DNA from 3 places in the Stutzerimonas sp. C6.4V genome. Region 3 is predicted to be linked to each of the others. Evidence: predicted binding sites of a transcription regulator. Region 3 holds the regulator's gene; each other region holds the start of a gene.
What was found. Region 3 encodes sigma-54, which starts transcription at its own class of promoters, with help from an activator protein. Its sites were predicted from a motif close to ANTGGCATNNANNTTGCTNT; they were not measured.
Positions count from the first base shown of each region.

Region 1 (9,436 bases), 450 kb from region 3:
GCTCGGTTCCTGCCAGTCGAGGTGTACGTTTGCGACATAGGGGTTTTCACGCACCTTTGCCGCCACCTGGCGTGCCAGTTTGCGCACCACGTCGATGTGCTCGCCGGTCACCCGAAACTGAACCGGATAGCCCACCGGCGGGCCGTTTTCCAGCCGGCTGACACGACCACGCAGGGTCGGGAAATACTCTCGCAGACGGTCGATCAGCCAGCCGCGCAACGCTTCTCGCTGCTCGATGCTCTCTGCCAACACCACGATCTGCGCGAAGCTGGTCGCCGGCAACTGCTGATCCAGCGGCAGGTAGAACCGTGGTGAACCATTGCCCACGTATGCCACGTAATTGTCTATCCCCGCACGGTCCTTGAGCATTTCCTCGAGGCGATGCACCTCGGCTTCGGTGGCCTTGAGCGATGCGCCTTCGGCCAGCTTCAGGTCAACCATCAGCTCGAGCCGGCCCGAGGCAGGAAAGAACTGCTGCGGCACGATTCGAAACAAGCCTATCGCGCCTATGAAGAGCAGTAACGTCAGGATGATGACCGTCTTGCGGCGGCGTACACAGAATTGGATCACCCGCCGTACCCGCTGGTAGAAGGGTGTCGAGTAAGGGTCATGGCCCTGATCGCTGCCACCGTGTTTGGCGGCGTGACGCTTGGCCAGGTCCGGCAGCAGCTTCTCGCCGAGCAGCGGTACGAACACCACGGCCGCAATCCATGACGCGATCAGGGCGATGGTCACTACCTGGAAGATGGAGCGGGTGTATTCGCCGGTGCTGGACTGTGCAGTGGCAATTGGCAGAAAACCTGCTGCGGTAATCAGCGTACCGGTGAGCATCGGGAAGGCCGTGCTGGTCCAGGCATAACTCGCCGCCTTTAGCCGGTCGAAGCCCTGCTCCATCTTGATCGCCATCATCTCCACGGCAATGATCGCGTCGTCCACCATCAGCCCCAGTGCCAGTACCAGCGCGCCCAGCGAAATCTTGTGCAAGCCGATGTCCAGGTAGTTCATCGCTGCAAAGGTCATGGCCAGCACCAGCGGAATCGACAGCGCCACGACCAGACCGGTGCGCACGCCCAGCGAGAAGAAACTCACCAGCAGAACGATTACCAGAGCCTCGATCAGCACCCGTACAAACTCGCCCACCCCGGTCTTCACAGCGGCTGGCTGGTCGGACACCTTGCGCAGCTCCATGCCCGCAGGCAGCTCCCGCTGAAGGCGCGCGAACTCTTCTTGCAGCGCTTCGCCCAGCACGAGGATGTCGCCCCCCTCCTTCATCGACACGGCAAGCCCGATTGCCGGTTCACCCATGAAGCGCATGCGCGGCGCGGGCGGGTCGTTGAAGCCACGATAGACCTCGGCAACGTCGCCGATGCGGAAAGTGCTGCCAGCCACGCGGATGGGGAAGTTTCGGATTTCCTTCACTGTCTCGAAGCTGCCGGTCACGCGCAATTGAACGCGGTCGCTGGGCGTTTCGACGAAGCCCGCCGACATCACGGTGTTCTGCGCTTCCAATGCCTGCTTGACGGCTTCCAGCGGCACACCCAGCGTGGCCAGCTTGACGTTGGAAAGTTCGATCCAGATCTTTTCGTCCTGCAAACCGATCAGTTCGACCTTGCCGACATTCCTTACACGCTGCAGCTGGAGCTGGATGCGATCGGCGTAATCCTTGAGCACGGCATAATCGAAGCCCTTGCCGGTCAGCGCGTAGATGTTGCCGAAGGTGGTACCGAACTCGTCGTTGAAGAACGGGCCCTGCACCCCGGCGGGCAAGGTGTGTCGGATGTCTCCGATCTTTTTGCGGATCTGATACCAGAGGTCTGGAATCTGCTCGGACCGCAGCGAGTCACGGGCCATGAAGGTGACGTTCGACTCGCCCGGCCGCGAGAACGAAACGATGCGCTCGTATTCACCGGTCTCCATCAGCTTCTTTTCGATGCGCTCGGTGACCTGACGCGAGACCTCTTCGGCGGTAGCGCCAGGCCACTGCGTCTGGATCACCATCGCCTTGAAAGTAAAGGGTGGGTCCTCGCTCTGGCCGAGCTTGCTGTAGGACAAGGCTCCCACGATAGCCATCAGCAGCATCAGATAAACCACGATCTGCCGATTGCCCAGCGCCCAGGCGGAAAGGTTGAAGCGCATCGTGGTTACTCCTGCGCTGCCAGGACGACCGGACGGTTGTCGCGATCCACCGCCCTGACCGACTGGCCCTGATGCAACATCTGCACGCCGGCCAGCACCACCCAGTCACCAGCATTCAGGCCATCAAGCACAGGTACCAGCGATTCACCATAGGCACCGGTGCGCACAGGAACGCGCTCGAGTGTGGCATCGCTTTTCACCCGCCAGACATAGGCCTCGCCCTGCTCAGCGGTGATGGCGGACAGGGGAACGGCAAGCGGGATGTCGCCATTGTTGCGGATGGATACCAGGGCACTCTGGCCAAGCTCGGCGGGCACCTCGGCGTCATCGAAGGCAACCCGTGCCGAATAGGTACGTGACTGCTGGTCAGCCGCTGGGGACAGTTCGCGGATATGTCCCGGATACTGCTTGCCGGGATGCGACCAGATTTCCACCTCCACTTTCTGGCCCACCGAATAGCGGTCCAGCGCCTGTTCCGGCAGGTTTATCGACACCTCGCGCTCCCCATCGGCCGCCAGAACGAACGCCGTCTGGCCTGGCGCAACGACCTGGCCGACTTCGACTCGCCGCTGGGCGATGACGCCGTCGCGGGTCGCACGCAACACGGCGTAGTCAACCTGATTGCTTGCCACATCATATTCGGCGCGAGCCTGCTGCAAGCGCGCCTGCGCCGAGCGATAGGCGTTTTCCGAGGTATCGAACTGCGAGCGGCTGACAAGCTGGCGATCCATAAGCGTCTTGTAGCGCTCATGCTCGGCGCGGGCGACGCGCAGGTTGGCCTCGGCGGCAGCGACCTGAGCGCGGATACCCTCCAGTTGCAGTTTGACGTCCCGGGGATCCAGGCTCGCCAGCGCCTGGTCCTTGCGCACCCGCTCGCCTGCTTCGACCATTCGCTCGGTTACCTTGCCGCCAATCCGGAATGACAGCTCGGGCTCGTAACGAGCGTGAACCTCTCCGGGATAGCTTTCGAACGCTTCCCCGGCAGCTTGTGGCTGGACCACCATCACGGGACGTGTCGAGACTTGTTCCGGCTCACTGTTGCCGCAACCGGCAAGCACGGCGAAACCAAGGATACCGAGGAAGGGCAAGGCATGTCGGAACACGTCGGATCTCTCTCTGTCGCGATGCGGGTTCTAATACTTATACTGCGCGGTATAGTAAAAATACCGAACCAGCCAGTCCAGTATTAAAAACCTCATGACCGATAGCCTATCTATCTCCTCTGGCCCCGGCCGGCCGAAGGATCCAGCCAAGCGCGAGGCGATTCTCGCGGCAGCCCGAGACCTGTTTCTCAACAACGGCTACGAAGGCAGCAGCATGGAGGCCATCGCGGCAGAAGCCGGGGTCTCCAAGCTCACGCTGTACAGCCATTTCAAGGACAAGGAAGCCCTGTTTGCTGCGGCGGTGAAGGCCATCTGCGAGACACGCCTGCCTCGCAGCCTGTTCCTGCTGGATGGGGATCGCCCGATTGGGCAAGCGCTGCTCGACATCGGCTGCGCCTTTCAGGAGTTGGTCAACAGCCCCGAATCGATTGGGTTGCATCGTTTGATGGTGGCCATGGCGACACAGAACCCGGCCCTGTCACGCATGTTCTTTGACGTGGGCCCACAGCTACTGCTCGTCGACCTTCAGCAAATGTTTGCCCATGCCAACGATCGTGGCCTGCTGAATACCCCCGAGCCGATGCGTGCGGCTGAACACTTCTGCACCTTGATCAAGGGTGCTGGCCATTTCCGCCTGTTGATCGGCTACGTCGACCAACTGGAAGCGGAAGATGCGAGGCGGCATGTCGAAAGCTGCATTGAGCTGTTCATGCGCGCCTATGGAGGCCGTCAGTTTCAGGATGGCTTGCCGTAACGATAAATGCTGGCCGCGCGTAGCGGCCAAGCTTACCGGTTGGGCTTAGTCGTGACTCAATGCGCCGATGCGGTGAATGGATAGGTCCGCGCCATTGAATTCCTCCTCCTGGCTGAGGCGAATGCCCACCACCGTCTTGAGCAGGCCGTAGACCAGGAATCCGCCCATCAGCGCAACCACCACACCCAGCAGGCTGCCGATCAGCTGGCTGAAGAGGCTGACGCCACCCAGTCCACCCAGCGCGTGCTGGCCGAACACACCACAAGCCAGCCCGCCCCAGACGCCACATAGGCCGTGTAATGGCCAGACACCCAGCACGTCATCGATCTTCCAGTTGGCCTGCGCCGCGGTGAATGCCCAGACAAACAGCGCACCGGCTACAACGCCCGTGGCCAACGCACCGATCGGGTGCATCAGATCCGAGCCGGCACAGACCGCCACTAGCCCCGCCAACGGCCCGTTATGCAGGAAGCCAGGGTCGTTTCGGCCGACCGCCCAGGCGGCAGCCGTCCCGCCAACCATCGCCATCAGCGAATTGATCGCCACCAGCCCACTGACCTCTTCCAGGGTCTGGGCACTCATCACGTTGAAGCCGAACCAGCCGACGATAAGAATCCACGACCCCAGCGCCAGGAATGGAATGTTCGATGGCGCAAAGGCCACCAGACGGCCGTCGCGATATCGGCCATTGCGTCGACCGAGCAGAATCACCGCGCCGAACGCCAGCCAGCCACCCATGCCGTGCACTACCACCGAGCCGGCGAAATCGTGAAACGGAGCGCCGAACTGTGCTTCTAGCCAGGCCTGAAGGCCGAGATTGCCGTTCCACATCAGACCTTCGAAGAACGGGTAGATGAAGGCAACGATCAGCAGAGTCGCGCACAGCTGCGGCCCGAATTTGGCGCGCTCGGCAATACCCCCGGAGATGATCGCAGGAATCGCGGCCGCGAACGTCAGCAGAAAGAAGAACTTGACCAGCGAGTAACCATTTTCGGCAATCAGCTGATCGGCCGGCTGGAGGAAGGTGACGCCATAGGCAACCCAGTAGCCGATGAAAAAGTACGCCAACGTGGATACCGCAAAGTCAGCGATGATTTTCGACAGCGCATTGACCTGATTCTTCAGGCGTACAGTACCGACCTCCAGAAAGGCAAAACCGGCGTGCATCGCCAGCACCATGACGGCGCCCATCAGAATGAACAGGGTATTGGCCCCGTGAACCAGAACTTCAACCGCACTGCTTGGATTATCCATCTACTGCGTCCTGTGGAGTTAGCGCACCAAAACAGCAAGCCTTATCAACTAAACGCACCAAATTGCGTCACGCTTTTGAATTGGCTTGCGTTCACTTACGACGAGGGCTAACCAGAGCAGCTCGAGTTCTCTCCGTTAAACCTTGTTCATCAAAGGGTTACGAGAACTGCGCGTGTTAGCCAGGCTGTCTTCCTGCGCCATTTGGGGGCTGCAGGCGATAGAGCCGCACCAGACCAATGCAAGTGCTATACCAGCGAAGCGGCGATAACGTACCAAAGTGGCGCAGCAAGTCCTGCCTCCAAGCGGAATGGCGATGGCTAAGCGGACTGAAATGGAACTACAAGGCAGACAGCGTCTGGTATTCGTCCTGGGCCAGCTGATCGGTCATGCCGCTGACGAAGTCCTGCAACATCCGGCAGCGGTAGTAGAACTCCCACAACGGCCAGTCCGGGGCTCCCTGAAGGTGCGCCTTCAGGGCCTCGTGATAAGCCTTGATCAGCTGGCTGGGCAAACGACGGGCAAGCATCTGCAGATAGGGCTCACGCCGGCAGGTGCCTTCCGTAAGCGCCTGGAAGGTTTGCGGCGTCACCACCAGCAGCGGTGCGTAGGCATCGAGCAGGCCCTGCAGGATTCGGTATCCCTGTAATTGCAACGTTTCCACCTCGCGGTGGCAAAACACGCGGTCCATCGCGACATCCTTGAACGTCTGCACGATGGCGTTGGGCAAGCTGGCGTCCTCCAGCAATGCGCGGTCCAGGGTGCCGTGGTAGACCGCTTCGATATGTTCGATGAACTGCGCCGCCGCATGCTGCACCAACGGATGAACCATGTTCACCCGCAACCAGATGAAAAATTCACCCACTTTGTTGATCGGCTCGTTCTGCGCACGGGACTGGGCGTACTCGACCATGCTGCGAAAGCTGCGATCGGTGGCGCCAATCGGTTCGTCGGGAGAGCCGTGCTCGGCAAATCGGCTGACCAGCAGCTGCGCCAGCTGGTCGATGGTGAAGATGCCTTTTTCCACCGAGTCTTCGATATCGGCCAGGCAGTAGGCAATATCGTCAGCCGCTTCCATGATGTAGGCCACCGGATGGCGGGTGCCGGGCTGCAGGCCTAGCGCAGCCCGGAGATCAGCGACGAAAGGTTCCTCCGCAAGATAGAACCCGGGCTTCTTCAGCAGATAGGCGCCGGGCGTCCCCTTGGCCGGCTTTGGTGCGTAGGCGGCGCGCACGTACTTGAGCAGACCGGCTGTCTGCGTATATGTCAGGTTGAGACGCAACAGGCTCACCACCAGCCGGATCGCCTGGGCATTGCCTTCGAAGTGCTCCAGGTCACGCAGCATGCGCAGGCGCAGTTCGGCATCACCCTGCCCGTCTGGCACGGCCGCGTCGAACAGTGTGTCCATGTGCCGCGTGAACCACTCGCCAATGGCGAACTCACCGAAGTGCCCGAAGGGTGGATTGCCAATGTCATGCATCAGGCACGTCATCTCCACCAGGCTCTCCAAGGCCCCTTGCAGCCCGTCCAGACCGTAGCGTGCCGCCTTGTCACCCAGCTGCTTGTACAGTGTGCGGACAATGAAGCGTCCGGTCTGCTGGACCTCGAGTGAGTGCGTCAGCCGGCTGCGAACCGCGGCGTTGCGCTCAAGAGGGAAAACCTGGGTCTTTTGCTGAAGACGCCGAACCGCGGCGGAGTTGATGATGCGGCCCCGGTCACTTTCAAGCTGATCGATAATCAGCGACAAGTCACCGTCCAAGGCCCTGGGGGCCGAGTCGACGCGTCCGTAGGGTCGCTGACGGGATATCTTGTCCTTGAAGTTCACTGACCCCGGCATGGCGTACTCTCGTCTATCTCAGGTACCGCGAGCCTAGCGCGGTACAGCGGCTTTACCAAGCAGCGGGCCGCCCCCCGGCTCCGTTGTCGTTTAGAATTCCCGCTCGCTAAACGGGGACCCAAAAATGAGCCGGTCGGAATTTCACCAGCAGCATGCCGAGCGCGCGAAAGCAGAAGCGCAGCGCCTTTCCGAACAGCGCTCAACGCTGGGCCCGCGCTGGTTGGCCTGGGTCGCGACCGAGCTGTACCAGCTCAAGCCGCCGGAGTACGCAGCCATGGTCCGCCGCGAGCTCGCCCGGCTCAACGAAGGCTGAGCACAGGTTGCTTTCTATGCCTCCCAACCAGGAAAGGTGCATGCGATGGCCGATCGATGGCCCCTTTCTACGGGATCAGCTCCTTTCTTTACCTCGTACAGACAAGCCGTCTGCCATCGACAAACACCTTGCAGCAGCTACTGTCTGGCTCGATTACGACGGTCTGCAGGGTGACCGGGTCGCCGACCGCCGCTTCCATGGCGGCCCCGATCGCAGCCTTTGCCATTACCCGGCCGAACATTACCGTCGCTGGCGCAACCTTTACCCGCACCTAGCCACCATCGGCCCCGCCGCGTTTGGTGAAAACCTGTCCACCCAGGGGCTGGACGAGCGGCAGGTATGTATCGGCGACCGTTTCCGCTGGGGCGATGCTGTGATCGAGGTGAGCCAGCCCCGCTCGCCTTGCAGCAATCTGGACCGCCGTCATGACGCCCGTGGGCTGGCCCGGCAAATGGCACAGAGCGGCAGAACCGGATGGTTGTACCGAACCCTGGAGCCGGGCGCGGTTGAACCAGGCCTCGAGCTACAGCTGATCGAGCGCCCCTGCCCTGCAGCAAGCGTACTGCGCGTTTGGCGCAGCTTCACAAATAACACTCTCAGCGATGACCAACTCGCCTGGCTGGTCGATTTGCCGAACCTGGCCATCGAATACCGCAACCGTTTTCGCCAACGGCTCGACGCGAGTCGTCGACGCCAGGACCAGGGCACGTTGTTCTGAGCCATGCCTAGCGGCGACATGCCGCTGTTCAACCGAAACGCTTGTCATGACAATGCCCGACTTCGAAGCGCCCTCGGAGAAGGACGCCAGTACAAGGCCTGCCCCTGCGTGTAAATCACCGAATCCATACGCGAGGTCTACATGAGCATCACATCCGTCGACATCTGCCAGGCTGCAGACCGCCTGCAGGGTTTCGTGGGATACAACGGCAAGAGCGGCAAACACATCGTCCGATTCAGCGAGGACTCGTTCGGTATGGATGTGGCCGACGCCAGCATCATCCCCGCAAGCGAGTTTGTCTGGCAGCCCGTCGAGGGCGAGCAGATGACACTCAGCCGCAAGCTGCCAGCTATTGATCGACCAGAATGTGAATAGCCGCCTGGACATCAGCGAGCCGCTGCTCGTCTATGTGCGTCGCCTGGATCTGCCCGAGATACGGGCGCAACGAATGCTGCGCTGATCGAACTGAGCCAGGATCGTTCGACAAATGCGGTCGTATGACAACACCTCAAGTATTTGGCGATGACGCCGATGGCGTAGTACGACCCGTTATGGGCATTCCGCCTGCTTGAGGAAGCACAATGAAAAATCTCAAGGTCAGCTACAAGCTGGCCCTAGGCTTCGCCTCGGTACTGCTGCTCACCATTGGTGTTGCTGCTATCGGGGTTTTCAGCATGGACGCCCTGATCTCGCGAAGCGAGAAAGCGCAGACGGCCGAAAACCTGCTTAACCAAGCCAATCAGATCCGCTACGCCCAAGTCCGCTTCGAAGAGCGTGGCGATGCCAAGTACGTGGCGCAGGTAACCGATGCAGTGGCGAATATCGCCAGGATCGTCGAACAGAACCGAGCCAGCTTCTCCGATCCACAGAACCGTGCGTACCTGGAAGCCATGGCCAGCGAGGCTAGCGGCTATCAGGGCGCGTTCGAGAAACTCGTCGCGCTGCATGCGCTAAAGAAGCAGACCCGCGCGAACTGGGTCGATGCCGGCAATACCACCGACAAGTTGATCGCCGATCTGGAGCATCGCTGGAACGGTGTGCCAGGCAACCCGGTCCTGCACCCGACCAGCGACATCGCCAACATCGCCCTGCTCACCACCGATCTGTCCAAGCAGAACCGCCTGCTGCGCTTCACGGTTCGTGGCTACCTGATGGAGGAGTCTGAACCAGCCCTGCAGGCCCTGAACCGGCAGTTCGATGCGTTGAACGCGGCCATAGCGCCGTTGCAGGAGGAACTGATCGGGCCTCAAGCCGATAGCCTGGAAGCCCTTCGGGCCAGCGCGACACAATACGTGGAGCTGGTAAAGAAACTGCCGCCGATCGT
Region 1 is NZ_JBZUBM010000001.1:711,846-721,281, reverse strand. It holds gene AC4LFW_RS03420 (efflux RND transporter permease subunit) at 1-2,136, opposite strand, end outside; gene AC4LFW_RS03415 (efflux RND transporter periplasmic adaptor subunit) at 2,142-3,239, opposite strand; gene AC4LFW_RS03410 (TetR/AcrR family transcriptional regulator) at 3,334-3,993, shown strand; gene AC4LFW_RS03405 (ammonium transporter) at 4,039-5,247, opposite strand; gene dgt (dGTPase) at 5,585-7,081, opposite strand; gene AC4LFW_RS03395 (hypothetical protein) at 7,206-7,394, shown strand; gene AC4LFW_RS03390 (MOSC domain-containing protein) at 7,435-8,112, shown strand; partial or broken gene AC4LFW_RS03385 (DUF2025 family protein) at 8,254-8,572, shown strand; gene AC4LFW_RS03380 (HAMP domain-containing methyl-accepting chemotaxis protein) at 8,694-9,436, shown strand, end outside.
Region 1: a site for sigma-54 is predicted at 5,483-5,502, ahead of AC4LFW_RS03405 (ammonium transporter). Genes of this name have one in related genera too.

Region 2 (9,436 bases), 900 kb from region 3:
GCGTTGCCATTGAGATCCATGGTGAAGGCGGTGATGATCTCGGCCTTGGTGCCGAAGCCGATGGTGGCACCGATCGGCTGGCCGGAGAGCATGTGCGCCCCGTCCAGTTCGCCGTCGATGACACGGTCCAGCAGAACCTTCCAGTTGGCCTGGGCTTCGAGCGTGACGTACAGGCCTTCGTCCTCGAAGAAGCCCTTCTCGTAGGCAATCGCCAATGGCGCCATGTCGGTAAGCTTGATGAAGCCAAGCTTGAGTTCTTCTTTTTCAGGTTCGGCAGCCCAGGCGGCCATAGGTATCAATTGCAGCAGGGCTGAGCAGCCAACGCTGGCAACCAGCGCTTTCAGTAGCGTACGGCGGGTCTTGCGCATGATTCATCCCTCAATCGCGAAACGAAAAAAGGCGTCACGGACACACCCTCTGCAAGCGCAGAGCGAGCACCGTTGACGCCTTTGTCAATTCGTCCCGATCACCGCCGTTGGCGACCCGAAGACGTGGTGCCAAGGTGATTGCAAGGGGCTTGCCAGATTCATTCTCGGCGTAGATCAGTTCTGAAACGCATTAAAATACAGGTGGTTAGCGATTGTGCATGGCGGATGGCTGGGTGCTGGTGGCCAGTTGGTCGAGCGATGAGAAGAGCGAAACTCGTGCAAAGCGCAGAAACCTGGCGCCTTTTTGGTTCACGGCGAAGCGACATGAGACGTTGTTAGGAACTGCTTATCAGCACTGCGCAGGTGAGGGTGGTGGGATGTTGTGCCATGGGTGGGGCGGGCGAACAAGTTCGTCCCTACAGAAAGCGCCATGTGGATGTAGGGACGAATGATTTGTCCGTGGCACTCACTGTCCCAGCAGATCATTCATCGCAATGATCTGCTCGGCGACCTGGATCAGCTTCTGCTGGCGGCTCATGGCCTGGCGGCGCATGAGGGTGTAGGCCTCTTCCTCATTGCAGTTGCGCATCTTCATAAGCATGCCCTTGGCCAGTTCTACGCGCTTGCGTTCGAGCAGTTGCTGGTCGCGAGCGTGCAGTTGCGCACGGATGGCCTGGTCACTTTCGAAGCGCGCCATGGCCACGTCGAGGATCGGCTTGAGGCGCTGGGCCTGGATGCCTTCGACGATGTAGGCGCTGACGCCGGCACGGATCGCCTGGCGCATGGCGTCGGGGTTTTTGTCGTCGGTGAACATGACGATGGGGCGGGGCTGGTCACGGGTGACCATGACGACCTGCTCCATGACATCCCGGCCCGGTGAATCCGTATCGATCAGCACGACATCCGGGCGGACGGCTTCGACCCGTTCGGGCAGGTCAATGGTCAGGCCGGACTCTTCGATGACTTCGAAACCGGCCTCGATCAGCGCATCGCGCAAGCGGCCAACCTTGCGTGGGGTGTCATCGATCAGGAGAACACGAAGCATGGCTGTCTCCCTTTTCAAGGCTTGCACAGCGATGGAGTGCCCGTCAGGGCATGCAGGGCAAAACTGCGCGCGTAGCCGGCAGGATCGCTGCCATCCCAGTAGCTGCCGTCCATGAGCCTGGCGCTGCGCATGGGGGACGCGGGGACGGGAATGCCCAGAGCGGTCGCTGCATCGCGGTACAGGCTTGTCTGCTGCACGCTCTGAGCTACGGCGAGGTAATCCGGATCTTCACGAAGCAGGCCCCAGCGACGTAGTTGTGTCATGAACCAGAGGCCGTCGGAGTGGTACGGCATGTTTACCTCACCGTCACCGAAGAAGCGCAGTGGGTGTTTGTCCTGCCAGGCATGACCGAGGCCGTCTTCATACTGGCCAAGGAAACGTGGTTCGATGGCTGCGACGGGCGCATCGACATAGTCGCGGCCGGCTATCAGCTGCGCCGTGCTGCGGCGGTTCTCCCTGCTCTTATCGATGAAGCGGCTGGCCTCGAGAATGGCCATGACCAACGCGCGGGCGGTGTTGGGATAGTGGTCGACGAATTCCTGGGTACAGCCGAGTACCTTCTCCGGATGGTCGGCCCAGATCGACTGGCTGGTTGCGATGGTGAAACCCATGTCCTCTGCAATAGCCTGCGCACCCCAGGGCTCGCCGGCACAGAAGCCATCGATGCGACGCGCCCGTAAATGGGCCACCATCTGCGAGGGTGGCACCACCAGCGTGCGGACATCGGCTAGCGGGTGAATGCCGTGAGCGGCCAGCCAGTAGTAGAGCCAGAGCGCATGGGTGCCCGTGGGAAATGTCTGGGCGAGCGTGAGTTTTGCACCACTCTGGCGCACGCATTGGCCAAGCGCATCAGGATCGATCACGCCAGCGGCTTTCAGTTCACGGGACAAGCTGATGCTCTGCCCGTTCTGCGCCAGCCCCATAAGCACCGCCATGTCCTTGGGGGCACCGCCACCTATGCCGAGGTGCACGGCGTAAACCAGCCCGTACAGCCCGTGCGCGGCATCGAGTTCGCCTTCGACCAGCTTGTCTCTCACGCTGGACCAGGAACTCTGTCGGCGAAGATTGAGCGTCAGCCCATAGGGCTGCGCAAAGCCCTGCGTCGCTGCGACGATCAGGGATGCCGCATCGGTCAGCGCCATGAACCCCAGGTTTACTACGTGCTTTTCCGGCGCGTCGCTGCCGGCTACCCAGGCCTGGGCATCAGGGCGGGGCGAGGGGGAAAAATCGGTCATGCTGAGAAGTACCCGTTGCCGTGCGAAGCCCGCCCGCTGGTTTATGGGGGCTGAGGAGAGCTGAAACCTGTCAATGGATTAGCAAGCCACATGCCATGCAGGCGCAAGCCGCTCTGGCCGCAACGCCCATTCCGCCGGGGTTGGCCGATCAGCGGGGATACAAGGGCGGGAGAGTACCGGTTTCCTGACCGTCTTCAGTAGCCTGGCTTGCCGGCAGGCTCTGGATGGCTTGCCACAGGGCGTCGCCTTGCCAGCGTTGGCCGGTCTCGCTGTAGAGCGCGCCGTTGAGTCCATCCAGCGCCTCGGACAGCGGTTGGAAGCGCGCAGCCATGTCGGCGAGGGTTTCGGGTTGCTGGCGGGCCCAGGCGTCGAGGGCCTGGCGGGTGGCCTGGGTGTCGTTGGCCATACAGGCGCGTTTGAGATCGTCGAGCAGGCTGCGTGGAGTCGGCCCGGACTGAGCCGCACGGACTACCGCGGGTTGGCTGCGTGCGTGCAGCCACAGGCCGAACCCGATCAGGGTTGTCAGCGCCAGCAATGCGCTGCTCAGCTGCCAGGGCCAGAGCCTTGCCACATCCCGCTGTTCGGACACGTCGGCCGGCTCGATCACAGGCTGTTGCAGTTCGGGGTTGTCAGCTATCTGGAGGCTGCGCGCGGGCAATACGGTGCGTTCCAGACGATCTTCCAGGGTGTTCCACCAGACCAGTTCGATAGCTTGGAGCTGGAAGTCGCCAGCGCGCGTCGCCACCAGGGCTTCGCGCTGCTCAATGCTACCGCTGATGCCATCAGCGGTAATTTCGTTGTGCAGGCTCGGCTGGTCAGGGTAGCTGCGCAACCCGGGAATTCGGGTTGCCTCTATGGGAGGGAGTTGGCTGCTGGTCAAGCCGTTCGCCTTGAGCATCACGCTGCGGGTCAACGCCTCGCCAAGCTGTGCTTCCCCAGGCTCGGGGCTCCAGGCTTCGACCAGCGTCAGCCCTCGGGCAGGGAGCCAGGGCGCGTCGGCGGGATAATCGGCGGGCTTGGGTTTTACCATCAGCGGGATCGTCGGGGATTTCACCTGCGTCGAGCGCCCGAATCGCGATCCGTAACGGTCCCCGGCCGCAGGCGCGACCGTGGTGGCGCTGAACAGCTGAGCGGGGATCGTCAGCTCGCCGCTTTTCTGCGGGAATATCGCATAGCGGATCTCGATCACGCCGTGACGGACCCCGTTGATGTCCTTTTCGTAGGTGCGTGGCTCGCCCAGCCGCTCCACCAGCGCGTCGCCCATCTGTAGCGGCGAGAGCGTGCTGTCGTCATAGAGCGATACCGAATGGTAGATGCGCAGGGTCAGTAGGACCTGCGCCTGCACATAGGCAACTTCCTGGTCGAGGCTGGCGTCGATGAAAATCGGGGCAAGCAGGTCCGCAGCGCTGGCGCTGGATTCGGTGACATGCAAGGTGATGGGTTCGCTATGTGCCTCGCCGAGCCGCAATGGAGGGATGACGACATAGCCGGTCTGCCGCGGTTGCAGGGTAACCTGCCACTGGGTGACTGCCCGAGCTTCGCCGTTGCTACCGGACAGCTGGTTGTTCTGGCGGGTGCCGGATACCTTGAACAGGCTATCCAGCGGCTGCAGGTCGGGCTTGCCGAATGCGGTGGCATCAGCAGTCTCCAGGGTCAGCTCCACCGTTTCGTCCAGGCTCAACTCGGTGCGGTCCACCCGAGCGACAAGGGTTGCGGCGTGGGACGGCAAGCCCACCAGAAGCACAAACATCAGTGTCATCCGCCGGATCATCGCTTCAATTCCTGACGTTTGCGTTGTTCAAAGAGAAACTTGCGGCGTAGCAGCTCGCCGGGATCGTCCGGAATCCTGCGCAGCCATTGGTTCATCGCCTGGTCCTGCTCTGGATCGAGGGATTGCTCCGGTGCTTCGGCCAGTGTTTGTTCCGCAGTCGATGGTTCGGGTTCGGCAGAGGCCTCTGGCAATGCTTCGCCCGGCCTCTGCGTTTCCTCTGCCAGAGGTTTCGTGGGTCCGTCCGGCGCGTCGTGGGACGACGCTTGCCCTTTGCTCGCCTGTACCTGACTGCCCTGTTCGGCTTCGCTCATGGACGCCCGGTCCATCGGCTGGTCAGAGACGTCGTTTTCCTCCTGGGCCTGCCGTTGCTGCCGCAGCGCTTCTTCCACGATGGCCTTGTTGCGGCGTGCTATCTCAAGGTTCGGGTCCAGCTCCAATGCTTGATCATAGGCTTCGATGGCCGCTTGCAACTCGTCGTTGCGTGCCAGGGCATTGCCTCGGTTGTAATGGGCAGCGGCTGTATCGCCTTTAGCGAAACTTTCCGCCGCTCCGGCGAAGTCTCCTGCTTGATAGCGAGCGTAGCCCTGCCACTGATGGTCCCTGAACGTCTGGGCGGCTTCGTCGGGGCGTGAGGATTCGAGCAGGCGCATGCCTTGCTGGTCAGGACGCCACCACAGATCGTCCATGCTCATGGCGCTGGCCGGTTGCGGTAGAAACAGAACCAGCGGCAGGCAGAACAACCAGCCTCGGCGACCGGCACAGGCCGCCAGCAACAACAGGGGAAGCAGCAGCCAGTAGCCCTGATCGTGCCAGGCATCGAGTCGGGTGGTGTCTTCCTGCGCCAGCAGCTTTGCGCTGCGTTCGAGCAAGCCGAGGTTGCGTAGGTCGTCATCGTCCAGCCGAGCCTGCTGATAACGGCCACCCACGCGGCTCGCGAAACGGCGCATGGCGCTGTCATCCAGCCGGGGAATGACGATAGCGCCCTTGTCGTCCTTCATGAAGCTTCCGTCTGCAAGGGGAACCGGGGCGCCTTGTTCGGTGCCGATGCCCAGCAGAAGAAGCTGCTGGTCGCTGTCTTCGAGCATCTGTTCGATGGCTGCGCGCTCAGCCTCGTTCAGGCTGCTGCCGATGAACAATAGACGGCCACGTCCATTGGCCCCTCGCTGAAGCAATTCCATGCCTTGCGCCACGGCAAGATCGGCGCGATGACCGGATTCAGGCATCAGGTCGGGCTTCAATACCTCCAGCAGGTTCTGGGTGGTGGCCATGTCGTTTGACAGGGGTACCAGTGTATGGGCGCTTCCTGCGAACACCACCACCGCTGTCTGCGCATCCTCGCGCCGTTGCAGCAGATCGAGGACCTTGCGCTTGGCCTGCTCCAGCCGACTGGGACCAGCATCGGTCGCCAGCATGGCCGGAGTGGTTTCCAGCAGTATTACCAGTGGATCGGCGCGAGACAGGCTCGGCTGCTCGACGTGCTGCCAGCTTGGGCCGAGCAGGGCCAGGCACGCCAGCAGCCAGGCGGAGCCGAGCAGTACCCATGGCAGCTTGCTGTTACGCAGCTTGCCGCGGGTCAGCAGCGCGGCATGGAAGGCTTCGGGCAACAGGCGCTGCCAGCGGCCTGTCTGGCGCTGGCGATGCCATAACCGCCACAACAGCCAGATCGGCAGCGGCAGTGCGAGGAGCCAGAATGGCCGGAGCAGGTGTGGCAGCAAATCGCTCATGACGGCCTGCTCCAGCCGGCAAGGCGACGAAGCGCCTGGTGCCAGAGGCTTCGCGCAACCAATAGCCAGCTCATCAGCAGTGCGGCAGCCAGTGGCCAGGCATAGAGCGCAGTGGCCACCCGGGCCTGCGCGGCTTGTTGTGCGGCCGGTTCGAGTTGATCCAGCGTCTGACCAACCGCTTCCAATTCCTCATTCGAACGGGCCCGGAAATACTCGCCGCCGGTCTCAAGGGCGATTGCGCGAAGAGTGGTTTCGTCGAGATCACCGCCTGGGTTGAAGCCAAATCGGCCGAGCATGCTCTCGTCCGCTTCAGCACCGATGCCGATGGTATGTACCTTGACGCCTGCCGCTGCGGCGAGGCGCGCGGCCAGCAGAGGGTCGACTTCGCCTCCGTTGTTGGCGCCGTCCGTTATCAGCACCAGCACTCGGCTTTTGGCCGGGCGCTCGCGCAGGCGTTTGACCGCGAGCCCGATGGCGTCGCCGATAGCCGTGTTGCTGCCGGCGATGCCAATCACGGCTTCGTCCAGCCAGGTGCGCACCGTTTGCCGGTCAAACGTCAGCGGCGCCTGCAGGTAGGCTTTGCTGCCGAAAAGGATCAGCCCGACGCGGTCGCCGCGCCGCTCACTGATGAAGTCGCCGATCAGACGCTTGACCAGCTCCAGCCGGCTGATTTCCTCGCCTTGCCATTGCATGTCGGGGTAGTCCATGGAACCGGACACGTCGACCGCCAGCAGCAGGTCGCGACCACTGGTAGGAATCGGCAGCGGCTCGCCAAGCCATTGCGGTCTGGACGCGGCAAACAGCAACAGCAACCAGATCAGCAGAAAGGGCAATTGCTGACGCCAGCTGGGAAGTGCGATCTTGGCGCGTCGCCCGGCCAGGCTTTCCAGCTCGGCCAGAAAACCCACCTTCAATGCGGCGTCACCGCTTTCCGATACCGGCAGGAACCAGCGTAAAAGCCATGGCAGCGGAAGCAGCAGCCAGACCCAAGGCCACGCCAACTCAAACATGCTTGCGGATCCAGATCTGCACGGATTGCTCAAGCCCCTGTATGGCCTTGTCATCCAGGCGACACTCGGCACGGTATGCACCCTCCACCAGTACCATCCAGCGTGTCAGACCCGCTGCCGGGCACCGATTGTCGAGGAACGCCAGCCAGGCTCTGCCGCTCAGCGTGTGCGGATTGTCATCCGGATAGCGAATACGGCACAGGCGCTTGAGCAGCGCATTGATTTGCTGCAGCCAGTGGCTGGCGGGCTGGCCACCATATGGCTTGCTCAGCTGGGCAAGTTCCAGCAGGGCAGCCTCGCGTTGAGGGTCAAGCGTCGGTTCGGTGGTGGAAGTCTCGTCTCGCTTCAGATGCCGCAAGGGGCGCAGTCGCACCAGCAGGACGATGCTAAGAAGCAGCGCGCCAAGGAACCACCAGCCGGGTGCCAATGGCCACCAGCTTACCGGGGCGGGCGTAATCAAGGGTTCCAGTTGGTCGAGGCTGTTCATCGGTGCGCTCCCGGGTGCTGAACGCTCAGGTGTTCCCGGAGCTGATCGACCAGCTCTCGCTCTGTATTGAGCGGCATCAGGGGCACTCGCAGTCGATCAGCCAGGCGCCTCCAGCGCGCACTCCGGGCTTCACCCTGTAGCCGGTAGCGTTGCCGTAGCGCAGCGTCATGAGTGTCCAGTTCCAGCCGCGCACCGAACTGCGCGAACCGCAGCAGTCCGGCTGCCGGTAGGCTATGGTCGAGGGCGTCGCATACCGGGATCAGCAGCAGGTCGACGTGACGTGCGAGCAGACTCAGCTGCTGCTCGGCGGCATCGCTCAAGGCACGTTCATCGCAGACGATTACGGCCAGGCTGCCGGGGCGTAGCACCTCGCGAGCGCGTCTAAGCGCAAGGCCAAAAGCATCGGGGTCATGAGCCTGATCGGCTTCGAGCAGCGCATTGGCGCGGGCGAGGCGATCAAGCAGCTGGAGCAGGCTCTGCTTGTGGCGACGCGGCTTGATTTCATGCTGGTCGCCATGACCGAAGACCAGCCCACCGACGCGGTCGTTGTGGCTCAGCGCGGCCCAACCCACCAGGCTGGCAGCCTGCGCGACGATCACGGATTTAAAGGCCATCCCGCTGCCGAAGAACAGGCGCGGGCTCTGCTCGACGATCAGATAGATCGGCCGCTCGCGCTCCTCATGGAACAGTTTTGTATGGGGCTCCTGGGTACGCGCCGTGACGCGCCAGTCAATGGTGCGGACGTCGTCACCTGCCTGGTAGATACGCACCTGATCGAAATCCACACCGCGTCCACGCAGTTTGGAATGGTGCAGGCCGACCAGTTGACTGCGTCGTTGCGGACTGGAAAACAGCGGAACCTCGCGCACTCGATGGCGCATGTCGATCAGCTCGGCGAGGCTCACCCGTATGCCATCGTTGGTTTCGGGCGGCACTGATGTGCCCCCGGTGGCACGCAAGGGGGACATCAGGCCACCGCGACCACGTCGAGTATGCGCTGCAGCACGCGATCCTGATCGATACCGGCTGCTTCGGCTTCGAACGACAGGATCAGGCGGTGGCGCAGGACGTCGAAGAGAACGGCCTGGATGTCCTCAGGGCTGACAAAGTCCCGACCCGCGAGCCAGGCATGGGCGCGGGCGCAGCGATCCAGGGAGATGGAGCCGCGCGGACTGGATCCATAGGCGATCCAGCCAGCGAGCTCGGCGTCGAACTTGGCAGGTGTACGGGTCGCCATGACCAGCTGAACAAGGTACTCCTCCACCGCATCGGCCATGTACAGACCGAGGATTTCCTTGCGCGCGGCGAATATCGCCTGCTGGGAGACTCGGTGTTCGGGTGGGGTTTCGCCATGGATGGCCTCACCCCGAGCTTGCTGGAGGATACGTCGCTCCACCGAGGCATCGGGGAAGCCCAGCTTCACATGCAGCAGGAAGCGGTCGAGCTGGGCTTCCGGCAACGGATAGGTGCCTTCCTGCTCGATTGGGTTTTGCGTCGCCATCACCAGGAACAGCGGCGACAGCTCATAGGTACTGCGACCTACGCTGACCTGCCGCTCGGCCATGGCCTCGAGCAGAGCCGATTGCACCTTGGCTGGCGCACGGTTGATTTCGTCGGCCAGCACCAGGTTGTGAAAAATGGGACCCTGCTGGAATACGAAACTTCCGGTTTCCGGCCGGTAGATCTCGGTGCCGGTAATGTCAGCCGGAAGCAGGTCTGGCGTGAACTGGATCCGGTGGAACTCAGCCTCCAGCCCGCCGGCAAGCTCCTTGATTGCACGTGTTTTCGCCAGACCC
Region 2 is NZ_JBZUBM010000001.1:1,159,543-1,168,978, forward strand. It holds gene AC4LFW_RS05575 (CmpA/NrtA family ABC transporter substrate-binding protein) at 1-368, opposite strand, end outside; gene AC4LFW_RS05580 (ANTAR domain-containing response regulator) at 835-1,413, opposite strand; gene AC4LFW_RS05585 (CmpA/NrtA family ABC transporter substrate-binding protein) at 1,428-2,648, opposite strand; gene AC4LFW_RS05590 (BatD family protein) at 2,797-4,419, opposite strand; gene AC4LFW_RS05595 (VWA domain-containing protein) at 4,416-6,143, opposite strand; gene AC4LFW_RS05600 (VWA domain-containing protein) at 6,140-7,153, opposite strand; gene AC4LFW_RS05605 (DUF4381 domain-containing protein) at 7,146-7,640, opposite strand; gene AC4LFW_RS05610 (DUF58 domain-containing protein) at 7,637-8,608, opposite strand; gene AC4LFW_RS05615 (AAA family ATPase) at 8,608-9,436, opposite strand, start outside.
Region 2: a site for sigma-54 is predicted at 2,727-2,746, ahead of AC4LFW_RS05585 (CmpA/NrtA family ABC transporter substrate-binding protein). Genes of this name have one in related genera too.

Region 3 (9,436 bases):
GACAATCATCACCAGCAGCCGGATGACCGTGCTGCCGGATGAGGAATATGCCGAGACCGGGCAACCCGTTAGAATCGTCGCCGCGAACGGCGTTACGAACGCTACGGGTATGAAAGCGTACCTGAACGAAGGCAGGATGCTCCTGCTATCCAATGTAAGAGGCCAGCATGAGCTGCGTTAAGACCCTTCCTTTCCTGCTCGGAATGAGCATCTTCCTGCTCGGCGCCAATGCCCATGCACTGCCCGAAGACCGCAACCAGCCGATCCGCGTGCAGGCCGACACGGCCGAGCTGGACGATCGCCAGGGCGTCGCGGTCTATCGCGGTGATGTGGTCATCACCCAGGGCACGATGAAGATCACCGGCGACACCGTGACCATCACCCAGAACAAGAACGGTGACGTCGAAGTATTCACCTCGATCGGCAAGCCCGCCTATTACGAGCAGAAGCCGGCGGTCGACAAGGAGATCGTCAAGGCCTATGGGCTGACGATCCAGTACTTCGCGGCAAACGAGCGTATCGTGCTGATCGACCAGGCAAAGGTCGTCCAGGAGGGCAATACTTTCGAAGGCGAAAAGATCGTTTATGACACCCAGCGCCAGATCGTCAACGCAGGCCGCGCAACCAATACCGATGTGACCACGCCACAGCCGCGCGTCGACATGGTCATCCAGCCCCGCAAGAAAGACGAGTCGACAGCGGAGCAGAGCGAGTAATGGCAACGCTGAAAGCCCAGCACCTGGCCAAAAGCTACAAGAGCCGTCAGGTCGTGCGCGACGTGAGTCTTTCGATCGACAGCGGTCAAATCGTCGGCCTTCTCGGGCCCAACGGTGCCGGAAAGACCACCTGCTTCTACATGATCGTGGGACTGGTCAGGGCCGACCAGGGCCGCGTGCTGATCGATGACCAGGACGTAACCCACCAGTCCATGCATGGTCGAGCACGGGCAGGCATCGGCTACCTGCCACAGGAGGCCTCGATCTTCCGCAAGCTATCGGTGGCCGACAACATCATGGCGATCCTTGAGACGCGCAAGGACCTGGACCGCAACGGGCGCCAGCAGGCACTTGAAGGCTTGCTTCAGGAGTTTCATATCAGCCACATCCGCGACAGCCTCGGCATGAGCCTGTCGGGTGGCGAACGCCGTCGCGTCGAGATCGCACGTGCGCTGGCCACGGCACCCAAGTTCATCCTGCTCGACGAGCCTTTCGCCGGCGTGGACCCGATTTCGGTCGGCGATATCAAGCAGATCATCCATCACCTCAAGGCCAAGGGCATCGGCGTACTGATCACCGATCACAATGTCCGCGAAACGCTGGATATCTGTGAAACAGCCTACATCGTCAACGATGGCCAACTGATCGCCGAAGGCAACGCCGAGACCATCCTGGCCAACCAGCTCGTGAAGGAAGTGTATCTCGGACACGAATTCCGCCTCTGATTGCGGGATTTCGCTTCGAGACAGGCACCGGGGGCTAGGCAAAGGCTTCGTTGGCAGGCATATAATTTGCTTACAGGGACGCCGGCGGGCGTCAACGAAATGGAACAGGCGCGGTTGCGCCGGCAAACAAGGTTCGAAGTCCTCTGCCATGAAACCATCGCTAGTCCTGAAGATGGGCCAGCAGCTGACGATGACACCGCAGCTGCAACAGGCCATACGACTGCTCCAGCTGTCCACGCTGGATCTCCAGCAGGAGATCCAGGAAGCGCTGGATTCCAACCCCATGCTCGAACGCGAGGAAGATGGGGACGACTTCGACAACTCGGACCCTATGGCCGAGTCGGTCGAAAGGAAGCCCGAGACCACGGCAAGCGAGCAGAACAATACCGACACCCACCATGAAGAGCCGATCAATACGGTAGAAAACTTCGAGGACGGTGATTGGGGAGATCGCATCCCCAGCGAGCTGCCAGTCGATACTGCCTGGGAGGACATCTATCAGACCAGCGCCAGCAGCCTGCCCAGCAGCGATGATGACGAATGGGACTTCACCACCCGCACCTCCGCCGGTGAAAGCTTGCAGAGCCATCTGCTCTGGCAGTTGAATCTCGCGCCGATGAGCGACACCGATCGGCTCATCGCGGCCACGCTGATCGACTGCATCAACCCGCAGGGCTACCTCGACGAGACCCTGGAAGAGGTACTTGAATCCTTCGATCCGGAGCTCGAAATCGAGCTGGACGAGATCGAAGTGGTGCTGCGCCGTATCCAGCAGTTCGAACCGGCCGGCATTGGCGCACGTGACCTGCGTGAGTGCCTGCTTCTGCAGCTGCGCCAGTTGCCCGAGCGCACCCCGTGGCTGGCGGAGGCGATGCGCCTGGTTGGCGACCATCTGGACATCCTCGGCAGCCGGGACTACAGCGCCCTGATGCGCCGCATGAAGCTCAAGGAAGATGAACTGCGCCAGGTTGTGGACCTGATCCAGACCCTCAATCCGCGCCCGGGCTCGCAAATCGAAACGAGCGAGCCGGAGTACGTGGTGCCCGATGTCATCGTGCGCAAGCACAACGACCGCTGGCTGGTGGAACTGAACCAGGATGCCATGCCGCGATTGCGGGTCAATGCCCAGTATGCAGGCTTCGTAAAGCGTGCCGATTCGAGCGCTGACAACACCTTCATGCGCAACCAGTTGCAGGAGGCGCGCTGGTTTATCAAGAGCCTGCTCAGCCGCAATGAAACCCTGATGAAAGTCGCCACGCAGATCGTCGAGCATCAGCGCGGCTTTCTCGACCACGGCGATGAAGCCATGAAGCCCCTGGTGCTGCATGACATCGCCGAAGCGGTCGGTATGCACGAGTCGACGATTTCCCGCGTCACCACTCAGAAATACATGCACACACCTCGCGGCATCTATGAGCTGAAATACTTCTTTTCCAGCCATGTGAGCACCGCCGAAGGCGGCGAATGCTCCTCTACTGCGATCCGCGCGATCATCAAGAAGCTGGTGGCTGCGGAAAACCAGAAAAAGCCATTGAGCGACAGCAAGATCGCTGGTTTACTGGAGGCACAGGGTATCCAGGTCGCACGCCGAACAGTCGCCAAATATCGCGAATCTCTCGGGATCGCGCCGTCTAGCGAACGCAAGCGGCTGCTGTGACGCAGGCGACCTGAGCGGCTCATCGCCAGCCCTTCGCACGTGGCAATAAGGAGATGCAGTATGCAAGTCAACATCACTGGCCTTCACCTGGAAATCACCGAAGCCCTGCGTGACTACGTCGAGGAGAAATTCGAGCGACTGGAACGACATTTCGATCGCATCATTGCCGTCCAGGTAGTGCTGCAGGTCGAGAAACTCAGACAAAAGGCCGAAGCCACGCTGCACGTAGCCGGGCGCGAAGTCGTTGCCAACGCCGAACATGAAGACATGTATGCAGCCATCGACCTGCTTGCCGACAAGCTGGATCGCCAGCTCATCAAGCATAAAGAAAAACAGCTCGACCATAGCCAGGGTGCCCTTGCTCGCTAACCCATCATGATCCGAATCGAAAACATCCTGACCCCCGGACGTTCCCTCGTGAACGTACCGGGAGGTAGTAAGAAACGCGTCCTGGAGCAGATCGCCAAGGTGATCGCCCAGGATTTGCCAGACCTGGACCCACAAACTGTCTTCGAGAGTTTCGTTGCCCGCGAAAAACTAGGCTCCACCGGGTTTGGCAACGGTATCGCCATTCCTCACTGCCGCATGGCCGGCTGTGCATCGCCGCTTAGCGCGGTGTTGCGACTCGACGGGCCAGTGGACTTCGATGCCATCGACGGCGCACCGGTTGACCTCTTGTTCGTGCTTCTGGTCCCGCAAGCCGCAACCGATGAGCACCTCGAACTGCTTCGCCAGATCGCCAGCATGCTGGATCGCGAGGAGGTGCGCGATCAGCTGCGCAAGGCGCCTACCAGCCAGGATCTTTACCAGGCGATTGTTGATATACAAAGCGGCCGCTAGCGAGGCGGCATGTCACGCCTCCGCATGAAGTGAGGGAAGAGACGTGTACCCAACCTGCGAATCCTGTGGTCGATATATCAGCCTGAACCGGCGCATCGACGCGTATGCCAAGCCACCTGCCGCGGTAACGCCATGCGCCTGATCATCGTCAGCGGGCGCTCGGGCTCGGGGAAAAGCACCGCACTGGCGGTACTCGAAGACAACGGTTTCTATTGCATCGACAATCTGCCAGCCGGGTTACTGCCAGAGCTTGCCGAACGAGCGCTACTGCACACCGAACTCCTGCAACCACAGGTCGCGGTCTCCATTGATGCGCGCAACCTGCCAAGCCAGCTCAAGCGCTTTCCCGAGCTGCTCGACGAAGTACGCGCGCGGCACATCCACTGCGATGTGCTGTACCTCGACGCCGCAGATGAAACCCTACTGAAGCGCTTTTCCGAAACCCGTCGGCGCCATCCGCTGACCACCGAGCATCGCTCGCTGGCCGAGGCGATCCATGACGAGGAATTGCTGCTGGCGCCGATCATCGATCACGCCGACCTGAAGATCGACACGACACATCTGAACCTCTATCAACTGCGCGACACGCTCAAGCTGCGCCTGCTGAACAAGCCCGAACCCGGCACCGCCTTTCTCTTCGAGTCGTTCGGCTTCAAGCGAGGCATGCCGGTCGACGCCGATCTGGTATTCGATGTGCGCTGCCTGCCCAATCCCTACTGGAAAGCCGAGTTGCGCGAATTTTCCGGACTGGATCAGCCTGTCATCGACTATCTCGCCATGCAGGCCGATGTCGAGGAGATGTATCAGGACATCCTGGGCTACCTGAGCAAATGGCTGCCGCGATTCGCCGCCAGCAATCGCGCCTATGTCACGGTTGCCATCGGCTGCACTGGCGGCCACCATCGTTCGGTTTATCTGGCAGAGCGCATTGGCCGGGCCCTGCGCGAGCCATTGAAGAACGTTCAGGTTCGCCATCGCGACCTGGCCTAGGAAAAAAAATGCCGTCCTGCGAAATCATCATCATCAACAAGCTTGGGCTGCATGCCCGTGCTGCGGCCAAGTTCGTCGGTGTTGCCAACCGTTTCCCCTGTCAGGTGCGCGTCGGACGTTGCCCGGCCACGCTGGTCGATGGCAAGAGCATCATGGCGGTGATGATGCTCGCCGCAAGCAAGGGCACCACGCTGCATCTGCACGCCGAGGGCGAACAGGAGCAGGAGGCGCTCGACGCACTGGTCGCCTTGATCGAAGATTACTTTGAAGAGGGTGAGTAGCTGGAAGCTGGAAGCTGGAAGCTGGAGGCTGGAGGCTGGAGGCTGGAGGCTGGAGGCTGGAGGCTGGAGGCTGGAGGCTGGAGGCTGGAGGCTGGAGGCTGGAGGCTGGAGTCAGTGTGGCTAGGCGCTGAATCCCGTCAAGCTTTTTGCCTAGCCTCAGGCTTCCCGTTCCAGACCTCCAGCTGCCCTATTACTGCCCCGCCACCTTCATCCGCTCGATCAGCACCGAACCGGTATGAATGCTGCTGCGCTTCTCGATGTCATTGCCAACCGCAACGATCTGACGAAACATGTCGCGCAAATTGCCGGCTATCGTCACTTCCTGCACCGGAAACTGGATTTCGCCGTTTTCCACCCAGAAGCCGCCTGCCCCGCGTGAATAGTCACCCGTGACCAGGTTCAGACCCTGGCCCATCAGCTCCGTCACCAGCAGCCCACGCCCCATGCGCTTGATCAGCGCCGCCTGATCCTCGTCCCCATGGGTCACGAACAGATTGTGAACGCCACCCGCATTGGCGGTGCTGGGCATGCCCAGCTTGCGGCCAGAATAGGTACCGAGCACATAGGAAACCAACTTGCCGTTGTCAACGAATGGCTTGGCGTACGTGGCCAGACCATCGCCGTCATAGGCAGAACTCGCCAGCCCACGCGGCAACAATGGCCGCTCATCAAGATTCAGCCACTCGGGAAACAGGACCTGCCCCAGGGCATCTTCCAGATAGGAGGACTTGCGGTAGAGGTTGCCGCCGGAAATGGCCGCGAGGAAATGTCCGAACAAACCCGTCGCCAACTCGGATGAGAACAGCACCGGCACATCGCAGGTTGGCACCGGTCGTGCGCCGAGGCGGCGAACGGCCCGCTCTGCCGCGCGGCGACCGATCGCTTGCGGGGCGGCGAGTTCGCTGGCAAGGCGGCTCACGTCGTAATGATAGTCGCGCTGCATCTGGCCCTCGGCCTCGGCAATCATCACGCAACTGAGGCTGTGCCGGGTACTGCTATAGGCTCCGATGAAACCGTTGCTGTTACCGTAGGCACGGCAGCCCTGATGCGTACTCAGACTGGTGCCGTCGGCGTTGCGGATACGGGGATCGGTGTCGAATGCCGCCGCCTCGCAGCTGAGCGCCAATTCCACTGCCTCGTCGGGCGAGATGGCCCAGGGGTGGTAGAGATCGAGGTCCGGTACGTCCCTGGCCATCAATTCGGGCGCCGCGAGACCGGCAAACTCGTCTTCGGAGGCGTGTTTGGCAATTGCCAGGGCAGCCGCTACGGTTTCGCGAATCGACTCTTCGCCGCTGCCGGTGGTGCTCGCCGAACCCTTTCGCTGGCCCACGTACAGGGTGATGCCGAAGCCCTGGTCGCGATTGAATTCAACGGTCTCGACTTCGCGCTGCCGGATCGTCGTGGAAAGTCCCTGCTCCATCGAAACGGATACTTCGCAGGCGCTGGCGCCTTGCCGGCTGGCTTCCTCGAGTATGCGCGCTACCTTTTCACGCAACCCCGGCAATGCCTGCGGGCCGATCCCTTCAACTTCACTCATAAAACACTCCAGACCTTGTCATTCGATCATGTCAGCCAGGGACGCTTGCATTAAGTCCCCTGGCATGGCTGCTGTTATCATGGCGGCAATTTCTACTGGACCCGCCTCATGTCTGATATTTCCGACCTCGACAGTTTCGAGGAAAAAAGTAAAACCCAGGTCAAGCGCGAACTGCATGCACTGCAGGATCTGGGGCAACGCCTGGCGACACTCAAGCCTGACGTACTTGATCGTCTGCCCTTGACCGACGCGCTACGCAAAGCCCTGGCCGATGCCCCGAAGCACACCGCAAACATCGCCCGCAAGCGCCACCTGCAATACATCGGCAAGCTCATGCGCGACCAGGACATCGACGCCATCCTGGCGCTGGTCGATCAACTCGACGCCTCGACTCGCCAGTACAACGAGCGCTTTCATGCATTGGAGCGCTGGCGTGACCGCCTGATTGCCGGCAACGATGAAACCCTAGAAGCCTTCGTCAGCGAGTTCCCTGAAACCGACCGCCAGCACCTGCGTAGCCTGATCCGCCATGCCCAGCACGAAGCTGCACGGGACAAGCCGCCAGCGGCCAGCCGCAAGATATTCAAATACATCCGCGGCCTGGACGAATCCCAACGTGGCTTGAGATAAAAGCCTTGGCTTGAAGCTTGAAGCTCGAAGTCCAAAGTGGCCTGCATTGCTTCCAGCTTCTGGCTTCCAGCTTCAAGCTCCAGTCCCCCCCACCGTTATGCCATCAATCTTCAGCGTCGGCTGGCCAACACCGACAGGTACGGACTGGCCGTCCTTGCCGCAGGTGCCGACGCCGCTGTCGAGTGACAGATCCGTCCCGACCATGGACACCTTGTTCATGACCTCAGGGCCATTGCCGATGAGCGTGGCGCCCTTTACCGGCGTTGTGATCCTGCCGTCCTCGATCAGATAGGCCTCGCTGGTGGAGAACACGAACTTGCCGCTGGTGATATCCACCTGCCCTCCGCCGAGACTGGCGCAATAGATGCCCTTCTTGACCGAGCGGATGATCTCCTCGGGATCGCTCTCCCCAGCCAGCATGTAGGTGTTGGTCATACGCGGCATCGGCAGATGCGCATAGGATTCGCGCCGACCGTTCCCGGTTGGTGCGACACCCATCAGCCGCGCATTGAGCTTGTCCTGGATGTAGCCCTTGAGAATGCCGTTCTCGATCAGGGTGGTGCACTGGGTCGGCGTGCCTTCGTCGTCCACGCTGAGCGAACCGCGACGGTCGGCCAGCGTGCCATCGTCGACAATGGTGCAAAGGCTGGAAGCCACCTGCTGGCCGATGCGGCCACTGTAGGCCGAGCTGCCCTTGCGATTGAAGTCGCCTTCCAACCCGTGACCGACGGCCTCATGCAGCAGCACGCCGGACCAGCCCGGCCCAAGGACAACCGGCAAGGTGCCTGCCGGCGCAGCCACCGCCTCGAGGTTCACCAGTGCCTGCCGCAGGGCCTCGCGGGCATAGCCCATCGCCCGGTCTTCCTGAAGGAAGTAGTCGTACCCGGTCCGCCCGCCACCGCCGTGCCCGCCACGCTCGCGTCGGCCATTCTGCTCGACGATGACGCTGACGTTGAAGCGCACCAGCGGACGGATGTCCGCCGCCATACCGCCATCCAGCGCGGCCACCAGGATGTGCTCCCAGACCCCCGCCAGGCTCACGGTGACCTGCTTGATTCGCGGATCAAGCGCGCGGGTAGCGACATCGATCCGCTTGAGCAGCTCGACCTTTTCCGCCCGACCGAGTCCATCCAGCGGATTGTCCTGACGGTACAGCGGCGCGAAGGTAGCCCGCGATAGCACCTTGACCTGCCCCTGCTCACCGCTACGGGCGATGGATCGAGCGGCCTCGGCGGCCTGGCGCAACGCATCGACCGTGATGGCATTGCTATAGGCAAAGCCGGTCTTCTCGCCAGACAGGGCCCGCACGCCCACGCCCTGCTCCAGGTGGAAGCCGCCTTCCTTGACGATGCCGTCTTCGAGAACCCATGACTCGGTGACCTGATCCTGGAAATACAGGTCCGCTGCGTCCACACCGGGAACTGCCAGCTCGCCAAGCAACCCCGGCAGATCATCGATCCCCAGCCCGCCCGGTGTCAGCAGGCGCTCGGTGACAGGTAACAACAGTTCACTCATATCTACTCCAATGTGCCTGATGCAAGACGGGGCGCGGTGAAACGACGATGGCTGAGCAATGGCATCCGATGACGCACCGCAGCCTGTTCGGCTGTGTCTCGGACGGTTGCCAGTGCCGCCGCGCCGCTTGCCTGCTCGGCCAACACGCGCCCCCAGAAATCAACGATAGACGAATGCCCGTGTGTCAGACGTCCGCCGGGGTGTTCTCCACCCTGTGCTGCGGCCAGCATATAGCATTGTGTCTCGATGGCTCGCGCGCGGATCAGCATCTCCCAGTGCGCGCGGCCGGTGGTCGCGGTGAAAGCCGAAGGCACGCTGATCAGCTCAGCGCCGGCCAGGCGCAGCGCCGTATATAGTTCGGCGAAACGCAGGTCATAGCAGACGGTCATGCCCAGGCGCCCTACCGGCGTATCGGCCACTACCAGGCGATCTCCCGCCGCGTAATCATCCGATTCGCGATACCGGCCGCGGGTGTCATCGACCTCCGCATCGAACAGGTGCAACTTGTCATAGCGGGCTACACGCTGGCCCTGGTCATCCAACAG
Region 3 is NZ_JBZUBM010000001.1:262,741-272,176, reverse strand. It holds gene lptC (LPS export ABC transporter periplasmic protein LptC) at 1-181, shown strand, start outside; gene lptA (lipopolysaccharide transport periplasmic protein LptA) at 168-716, shown strand; gene lptB (LPS export ABC transporter ATP-binding protein) at 716-1,441, shown strand; gene AC4LFW_RS01215 (RNA polymerase factor sigma-54) at 1,590-3,098, shown strand; gene hpf (ribosome hibernation promoting factor) at 3,159-3,467, shown strand; gene ptsN (PTS IIA-like nitrogen regulatory protein PtsN) at 3,474-3,938, shown strand; gene rapZ (RNase adapter RapZ) at 4,071-4,928, shown strand; gene AC4LFW_RS01195 (HPr family phosphocarrier protein) at 4,937-5,209, shown strand; gene pmbA (metalloprotease PmbA) at 5,400-6,746, opposite strand; gene yjgA (ribosome biogenesis factor YjgA) at 6,855-7,376, shown strand; gene tldD (metalloprotease TldD) at 7,449-8,891, opposite strand; gene AC4LFW_RS01175 (carbon-nitrogen hydrolase family protein) at 8,894-9,436, opposite strand, start outside.